2 regions of the Streptomyces flaveolus genome follow, and region 2 is predicted to be linked to the other one. Evidence: riboswitches for the same ligand, from Rfam matches in the RefSeq annotation. Region 2 holds a riboswitch; the other holds the start of a gene.

Region 1 (3,392 bases), on a different contig from region 2:
CGAGCGCGACGTGACGGTGTTCCGGCAGCTTGGTGGCGTTGAACTCCTCACAGCTGGAAGCGATGGCCTCGAAGGTGGCGTCGCCTTCGTCGCTGCCGTCCTGCTGCTACGCCCTCCAGGACAAGGTGTGGGTGCACGGCCCCGGCAAGGAGCCCTGGGAGGTCTACGTCGTGAAGGCCGACAGCCGGCACCCTCGGCAAGAGCGCCGACCCCCACGCCGGCGGCGACGGCTGCTGCACCGGCCGGGCCGCCGAGGAGGCTCCGAACGCCGGGGGATGTGCCTGCGGCTGGGGAGTACGAGGAGCGAGTGAAAACGGGCCCCGGCCACGGCCGGACGACGGCCGCAGATCACCCGAGTGGATCTGCGACACTGGGGAGGTCATGCCTAAGCCCGGAGAACTCACATTCGTCGCCCCGCGCGGAGCCAAGAAGCCGCCGCGGCATCTCGCCGATCTCACGCCTGCCGAGCGCAAGGAGGCCGTCGCCGCGATCGGTGAGAAGCCGTTCCGTGCCAAGCAGCTCTCGCAGCACTACTTCGCGCGGTACGCGCACGACCCCGAGCAGTGGACCGACATCCCCGCCGGTTCGCGCCAGGGGCTGCGGGACGCGCTGCTGCCCGAGCTGATGTCGGTCGTCCGGCATCTGTCGACCGACCAGGGCACCACCCGCAAGACGCTGTGGAAGATGTTCGACGGCACGCTCGTCGAGTCCGTGCTCATGCGCTACCCGGACCGGGTGACCATGTGCATCAGCTCCCAGGCGGGCTGCGGCATGAACTGCCCCTTCTGCGCCACCGGGCAGGCCGGGCTGGACCGGAACCTGTCCACCGCCGAGATCGTGCACCAGATCGTGGACGGCATGCGGGCGCTCAGGGACGGCGAGGTCCCCGGCGGCCCCGCGCGGCTGAGCAACATCGTGTTCATGGGCATGGGTGAGCCCCTCGCCAACTACAACCGGGTCGTGGGGGCCATCCGCCGCCTCACCGACCCCGAGCCCGACGGACTGGGACTGTCCCAGCGCGGCATCACCGTCTCCACGGTCGGCCTGGTCCCGGCGATCCACCGGTTCGCCGACGAGGGCTTCAAGTGCCGCCTCGCCATCTCCCTGCACGCCCCCGACGACGAGCTGCGCGACACCCTCGTGCCCGTCAACACGCGGTGGAAGGTGCGCGAGGTCCTCGACGCCGGCTTCGAGTACGCGGCGAAGTCCGGGCGCCGGCTGTCCATCGAGTACGCCCTGATCCGTGACATCAACGACCAGGCGTGGCGCGGTGACCGGCTCGGGCGGCTGCTCAAGGGCAAGCCGGTGCACGTCAACCTCATCCCGCTCAACCCGACGCCGGGCTCGAAGTGGACCGCCTCGCGGCCCGAGGACGAGAAGGCGTTCGTCGCGGCGATCGAGGCGCACGGTGTGCCGGTGACCGTCCGGGACACCCGTGGGCAGGAGATCGACGGGGCGTGTGGTCAGCTCGCCGCGAGCGAGCGGTAATCTGACCGGCGTACATCTTCATATTCAGACATCTTCATATTCCGACAGGGGAGCGCCACAGCGCTGAGAGTGCGGCACCGGCCGCAGACCCTCCGAACCTGGCCCAGGTCATTCTGGGTAGGGAGATCGGTCATCACTCGAGCTGTTGCGCCCTGCCCGGGTCCCTCGCCAGGGGTCCCGGGCGGGGCCGCGTCTTCTCCTGGTAACCCAGGAGGAATTCCGTGAGCATCACCAAGAAGGCCAGTGTCCTGGCCGTCGGGCTCGGCCTCGTCGGCGGCCTGGCCGCCTGCGGATCGTCGTCCACCGGCGACGACCAGGGGTCCGGCGGTTCCAAGACCGTGACCCTCGTCAGCCACGACTCGTGGGCCGCGTCCAAGAGCGTCATCGCGGACTTCGAGAAGAGCTCCGGCTACAAGGTCAAGGTCCTCGAGGACGGCGACGCCGGACAGGCCGTCAACAAGGCCATCCTCACCAAGGACAACCCGCAGGGCGACGTCTTCTTCGGCGTCGACAACACGCTGCTGTCCCGCGCGCTCGACAACGGCCTGTTCCAGTCGTACGAGCCCAAGGGCTCCGACATGATCCTGCCCGAGTACCGGGTCGACCGGGACAAGCACCGCGTCACGCCGATCGACACCGGTGACATCTGCGTCAACTACGACAAGGCGTACTTCAGCGAGCACAAGCTGACCCCGCCCGACTCCTTCGACGACCTCACCAAGCCCGCGTACAAGAACCTCCTCGTCACCGAGGACGCCGGCAGTTCCTCGCCCGGTCTCGGCTTCCTGCTGGGCACCGCCGCCAAGTACGGGGACGACGGCTGGCAGGACTACTGGAAGAAGCTGAAGGCGAACGGCGTCAAGGTCGTCGACAGCTGGGAGCAGGCGTACAACGAGGAGTTCTCCGGCTTGTCCGGCGGCAAGAAGGCGAAGGGCGACCGCCCGCTCGTCGTCTCCTACGCCTCCTCGCCCCCCGCCGAGGTGATCTACGCCGACCCGAAGCCGGACACCGCGCCCACGGGCGTCGCCACCGGCACCTGCTTCCGCCAGGTCGAGTACGCGGGCCTGCTGAGTAACGCGAAGAACACCGAGGGCGGCAAGGCACTGCTGGACTTCCTGGTCAGCAAGAAGTTCCAGGACGACATGCCGCTGAACATGTTCGTCTACCCGGTGCGCGAGGCGGCCCAGGTGCCGCCGGAGTTCGTGAAGTACGGCCCCCAGGCCAAGAACCCGCAGACCCTGGACCCGAAGAAGATCGCCGACAACCGTGACCAGTGGGTCAAGTCGTGGACCTCGCTCCTCCTGAAGTGACCGGAGTGACCGAGGCCGCCCGGTCCGCCCGTACCCGGCGGCGCGGGAGCGCGGCGCGGCTGGCCCTGATGGCCGGCCCCGTCGCGTTCTTCGCGGTTTTCTTCGCCTACCCCGTCGCCGCGATCGTCGCGCGCGGACTGGAGGTCGACGGGGTCTGGCGGTTCGGGCGGATCGGGGACGTCCTGGCCCAGTCCGACGTCCGGCACGTGCTGTGGTTCACCACCTGGCAGGCGCTCGCCTCCACCGCGCTCACGCTGCTGATCGCCCTGCCCGGCGCCTATGTCTTCGCCCGCCTGGACTTCCCCGGCAAGCAGCTGCTGCGAGCCGTGGTGACCGTGCCGTTCGTGCTGCCGACGGTCGTGGTGGGCACCGCGTTCCTGGCGCTCGTCGGGCGGGGCGGCCTGCTCGACGAGCTGTGGGGCGTCCGGCTGGACACCACGGTGTGGGCCATCCTGCTCGCGCACGTCTTCTTCAACTACGCCGTCGTCGTACGCACCGTCGGCGGGCTGTGGGCACAGCTCGACCCGCGCCAGGAGGAGGCGGCGCGGATGCTCGGCGCGTCCCCCCTGCGGGCCTGGCGGCGGGTCACCCTGC
Region 2 (3,392 bases):
TGATCGCCGCGCACCCGACGTCCTCCAGCTTCCGGGCGAGGACCGGGTCGTCGTTGGTGTACGGCAGCACCGTGAAGCCGTCGTCCACCAGCGTCTCCGCCGCGTCCAGCAGCTCGATCGGGTCCGGCAGCAGGGTGCGCTCGTCGGCGATGACCTCCAGCTTGACCAGGTCCGTGCCGAGGGCCTCGCGGGCCAGGCGGGCGGTGAGGACGGCCTCCCCGGCGGTGAAGCAGCCGGCCGTGTTCGGCAGCACCCGGATGCCGAGCTTCTCCAGGACCGACAGCACGGACCCGTGCACGGACGGGTTCACCCGGCGCATCGCGACGGTCGTCAGCTCCGTGCCGGACGCCACCAGCGCGTGCTCGAGCACGTCCAGGCTGGGCGCGCCGCCGGTGCCCATGATCAGGCGGGACGTGTAGGCCGTACCGCCGAGGACGAAGGGATCGTCGGCCATGGGTCAGCCTCCTTGGACGGCGGTGAGGACTTCGACGCGGTCGCCGTCGGACAGGGCGGTGGCGGACCACTGCGTGCGCGGGACGACGGTCTCGTTCAGGGCGGCGGCCACTCCGGACGGCGCCGCGGTGAGCGTGCCCACCAGGGCGTCCAGGGCCGTGCCGGGAGCCACCTCGCGCGGCTCCCCGTTGACGGAGATGTTCATACGGTCTGCTCCGTGAGGACGGTGTGCTGCGTGAGGGCGGCGGCGCCGAAGCGCCGGGGAGTGAAGGGGCGGCCCTCCTCCGGGAGCTCCCCGGTGGTCAGGACGTGCGCCATGACGTCGCCGGTGACCGGGGTCAGCAGCACGCCGTTGCGGTAGTGCCCGGTGGCCAGCAGCAGCCCCTCGAGCCCGGTCGGGCCGAGCAGCGGGGCGTTGTCCGGGGAGCCGGGGCGCAGGCCCGAGCGGGTCTCCGTGAGGGGCAGCTCGGTGATGCCGGGGACCAGCTCGTGGGCGTCGCGCAGCAGCTCGTAGACGCCGCCCGCGGTCACCGTCGTGTCCCAGCCCAGCTCCTCGCTGGTGGCGCCGACGACCAGCTCGCCGCTCTCCCGGGGCACCAGGTAGAGGGGGTTGCCGCGCACCACGGCACGCACCGTCCGGCTCAGCAGCGGTCCGTGCGCCCGGGGCATGGTCAGGCGCAGCACCTGCCCCTTCACCGGCCGCACCGGCGGCAGCACGGCGTCCGGCACGCCCGCGAGGCGCCCGCTCAGGCTGCCCCCGGCCAGCACCACCTGCCCGGCCTCCAGCACCGTGCCGTCGGCCGTGACGACGCCGGTCGCCCGGTCCCCTGCGACGGTGAGCCGGTCGGCCCACACCCGGTGGAAGACCACGCCCGCACGCTCGCAGGCGGCCACCAGCGCGCCGGCCAGGCGCCGGGGGTCGATCTGGTGGTCGCCGTCCACCCGCAGCCCTCCGCGCACGCCCGGCGCGAGCATGGGCTCCAGGCGCCGGCACTCGCGCCCCGACAGCCACTCGGACTCCAGGCCCGAGCGTTCCTGCAGCGCGTGCAGTTCCCGCAGATGGGCGCGGTCGTCGGCGTCCAGCGCCACGGCCAGCGTGCCGCAGCGGCGGTAACCGAGGTCGTGGCCCGTGAGGTCGGCCAGCTCGGCGGCGAACTCCGGATAGCGGCGGGCCGAGGCGAGGTTCAGCGCGAGCAGCGTCTGCTCGCCGTAGTGCAGTTCCGTGACGGCGGCCAGCATCCCGGCCGCCACCTGGGCGGCGCCGCCGCCCGGTTCGGGGTCCACCAGGGCCGTGGCGAGCCCGCGCTGCGCGGACCGCCAGGCCGTGACCAGGCCGATGATCCCGCCGCCCACGACGAGGACGTCCTGCGTGCGGGGTGGTACGGACGGTGCGATCGATGGGGACGACATGGGCGTCCAGCCCCTCCCTTCGCCGGCATGACCCGGATCAGGTTCGTACGGTCGGAGGCCGCCAGCCTCCCTCTCAGCCCGGTGCGTCCGGGCTCCCGCGAGTGCTTTACGGTGGCCACCCTAGCCCGCAGCGCGCCGAACTCGTAAGGGAGCCTCCACCGTGGCCCGTTCGCTCGACGGTCTCGTCCTCGCCCCGGTCGCCGACCAGGCCCCGGGCCAGGTGGGGACCCGCACCCGGTTCACCTACCACGAGGAGGACGGCGAGGTCTGGGCCGAGTACGCGGGCGGCGACGTCGTCCGCGGCCGGCTGGTGGGCACCCGCGCGGGCGACCGGCTCGACTTCCGGTACGTGCAGCTCAGGACCGACGGCAGCACCTCGTCGGGGCACTGCGTGTCGACGGTCGTCGACCTGCCCGACGGGCGGGTGCGGCTGGAGGAGACCTGGGAGTGGGAATCGCGGCAGGGCAGCGGGACGAGCGTTGTGGAGGAGATCACCGCGCACGAGGACTGACCGGCGATTTGCCGGGTGTCTAAGGTGATCAGGTGAACGAGCAGACGCAGGAGCGGGGAGCGGACGCGGAGCGTCGCGTGGTCGTCGTCGGTGCGGGCATGGCGGGCGTGCAGACGGCGGTCGCCCTGCGCGAACTGGGCTTCGCCGGCACCGTGACGCTGATCGGCGCCGAACCCCACCAGCCGTACGACCGCCCCCCGCTGTCCAAGGCCGTCCTGCTCGGCACGGCCGAGGGCTCCGCCTTCGACGTCGACTTCGAGGCGCTCGGCATCGAGCTGCGGCTCGGCTGCGAGGCGCTGGGCCTGCGCCCCGGCGCGCACGTCCTGGACACCTCCGCCGGGCCCGTGCCGTACGACGTCCTCGTCGTCGCGACCGGCGCCGAACCGGTCCGGCTGCCCGGTGCCGAGGGCGTTCCCGGCGTGCACCTGCTGCGCACCCTGGACGACGCCGAGCGGCTGCGCCCGGTGCTCGCCCGGCAGCACGACATCGTGGTCGTCGGCGCGGGCTGGATCGGCGCCGAGTTCGCCACCGCCGCGCGCGAGGCGGGCTGCGCGGTGACCGTCGTGGAGGCCGCCGACCGGCCGCTCGCCGGTGCGCTGCCCGCCGAGGTCGCCGCCCCCATGACCGCCTGGTACGCCGACGCGGGCGCCGTCCTGCGCACCCACGCGCGCGTGGAGCGCGTCGAGCCCGGTCACGTCGTCCTCGACGACGGCTCGCGGCTGCCCGCCGGCGCCGTCGTCGTCGGCATCGGCGCCCGGCCCGCCACCGCCTGGCTCGCCGGCTCCGGCATCGAGCTCGGCCCGCACGGCGAGGTCCTGGCCGACGACCGCCTGCGCACCTCCGTGCCCGACGTCCACGCGGTCGGCGACTGCGCCTCCTTCCCCTCCGGCCGCTACGGGGAGCGCCTGCTCGTCCACCACTGGGACAACGCCCTCCAGGGCCCGCGCACGGTCGCCGCCGACATCGTCGGCGCCGCCACCGGCGAGGCCCCGCCGGTCTACGACCCGGTGCCGTACTT

Evidence for each region. A riboswitch is a leader RNA that binds a small molecule or an ion and turns the genes downstream of it on or off. The one in region 2 is predicted to bind thiamine pyrophosphate.
Region 1: another riboswitch for thiamine pyrophosphate. It lies ahead of ACIRG6_RS29520 (thiamine ABC transporter substrate-binding protein); the one in region 2 lies ahead of thiO (glycine oxidase ThiO).

Annotation. Positions count from the first base shown of each region.
Region 1 is NZ_JBIWKU010000011.1:193,564-196,955, forward strand. It holds partial or broken gene ACIRG6_RS29505 (N-acetyltransferase family protein) at 1-103, opposite strand, end outside; partial or broken gene ACIRG6_RS29510 (glyoxalase/bleomycin resistance/dioxygenase family protein) at 99-288, shown strand; gene rlmN (23S rRNA (adenine(2503)-C(2))-methyltransferase RlmN) at 382-1,488, shown strand; TPP riboswitch at 1,525-1,630, shown strand; gene ACIRG6_RS29520 (thiamine ABC transporter substrate-binding protein) at 1,710-2,798, shown strand; gene ACIRG6_RS29525 (ABC transporter permease) at 2,867-3,392, shown strand, end outside.
Region 2 is NZ_JBIWKU010000001.1:204,388-207,779, reverse strand. It holds gene ACIRG6_RS00920 (thiazole synthase) at 1-454, opposite strand, end outside; gene thiS (sulfur carrier protein ThiS) at 458-658, opposite strand; gene thiO (glycine oxidase ThiO) at 655-1,863, opposite strand; TPP riboswitch at 1,861-1,972, opposite strand; gene ACIRG6_RS00905 (hypothetical protein) at 2,024-2,374, shown strand; gene ACIRG6_RS00900 (NAD(P)/FAD-dependent oxidoreductase) at 2,407-3,392, shown strand, end outside.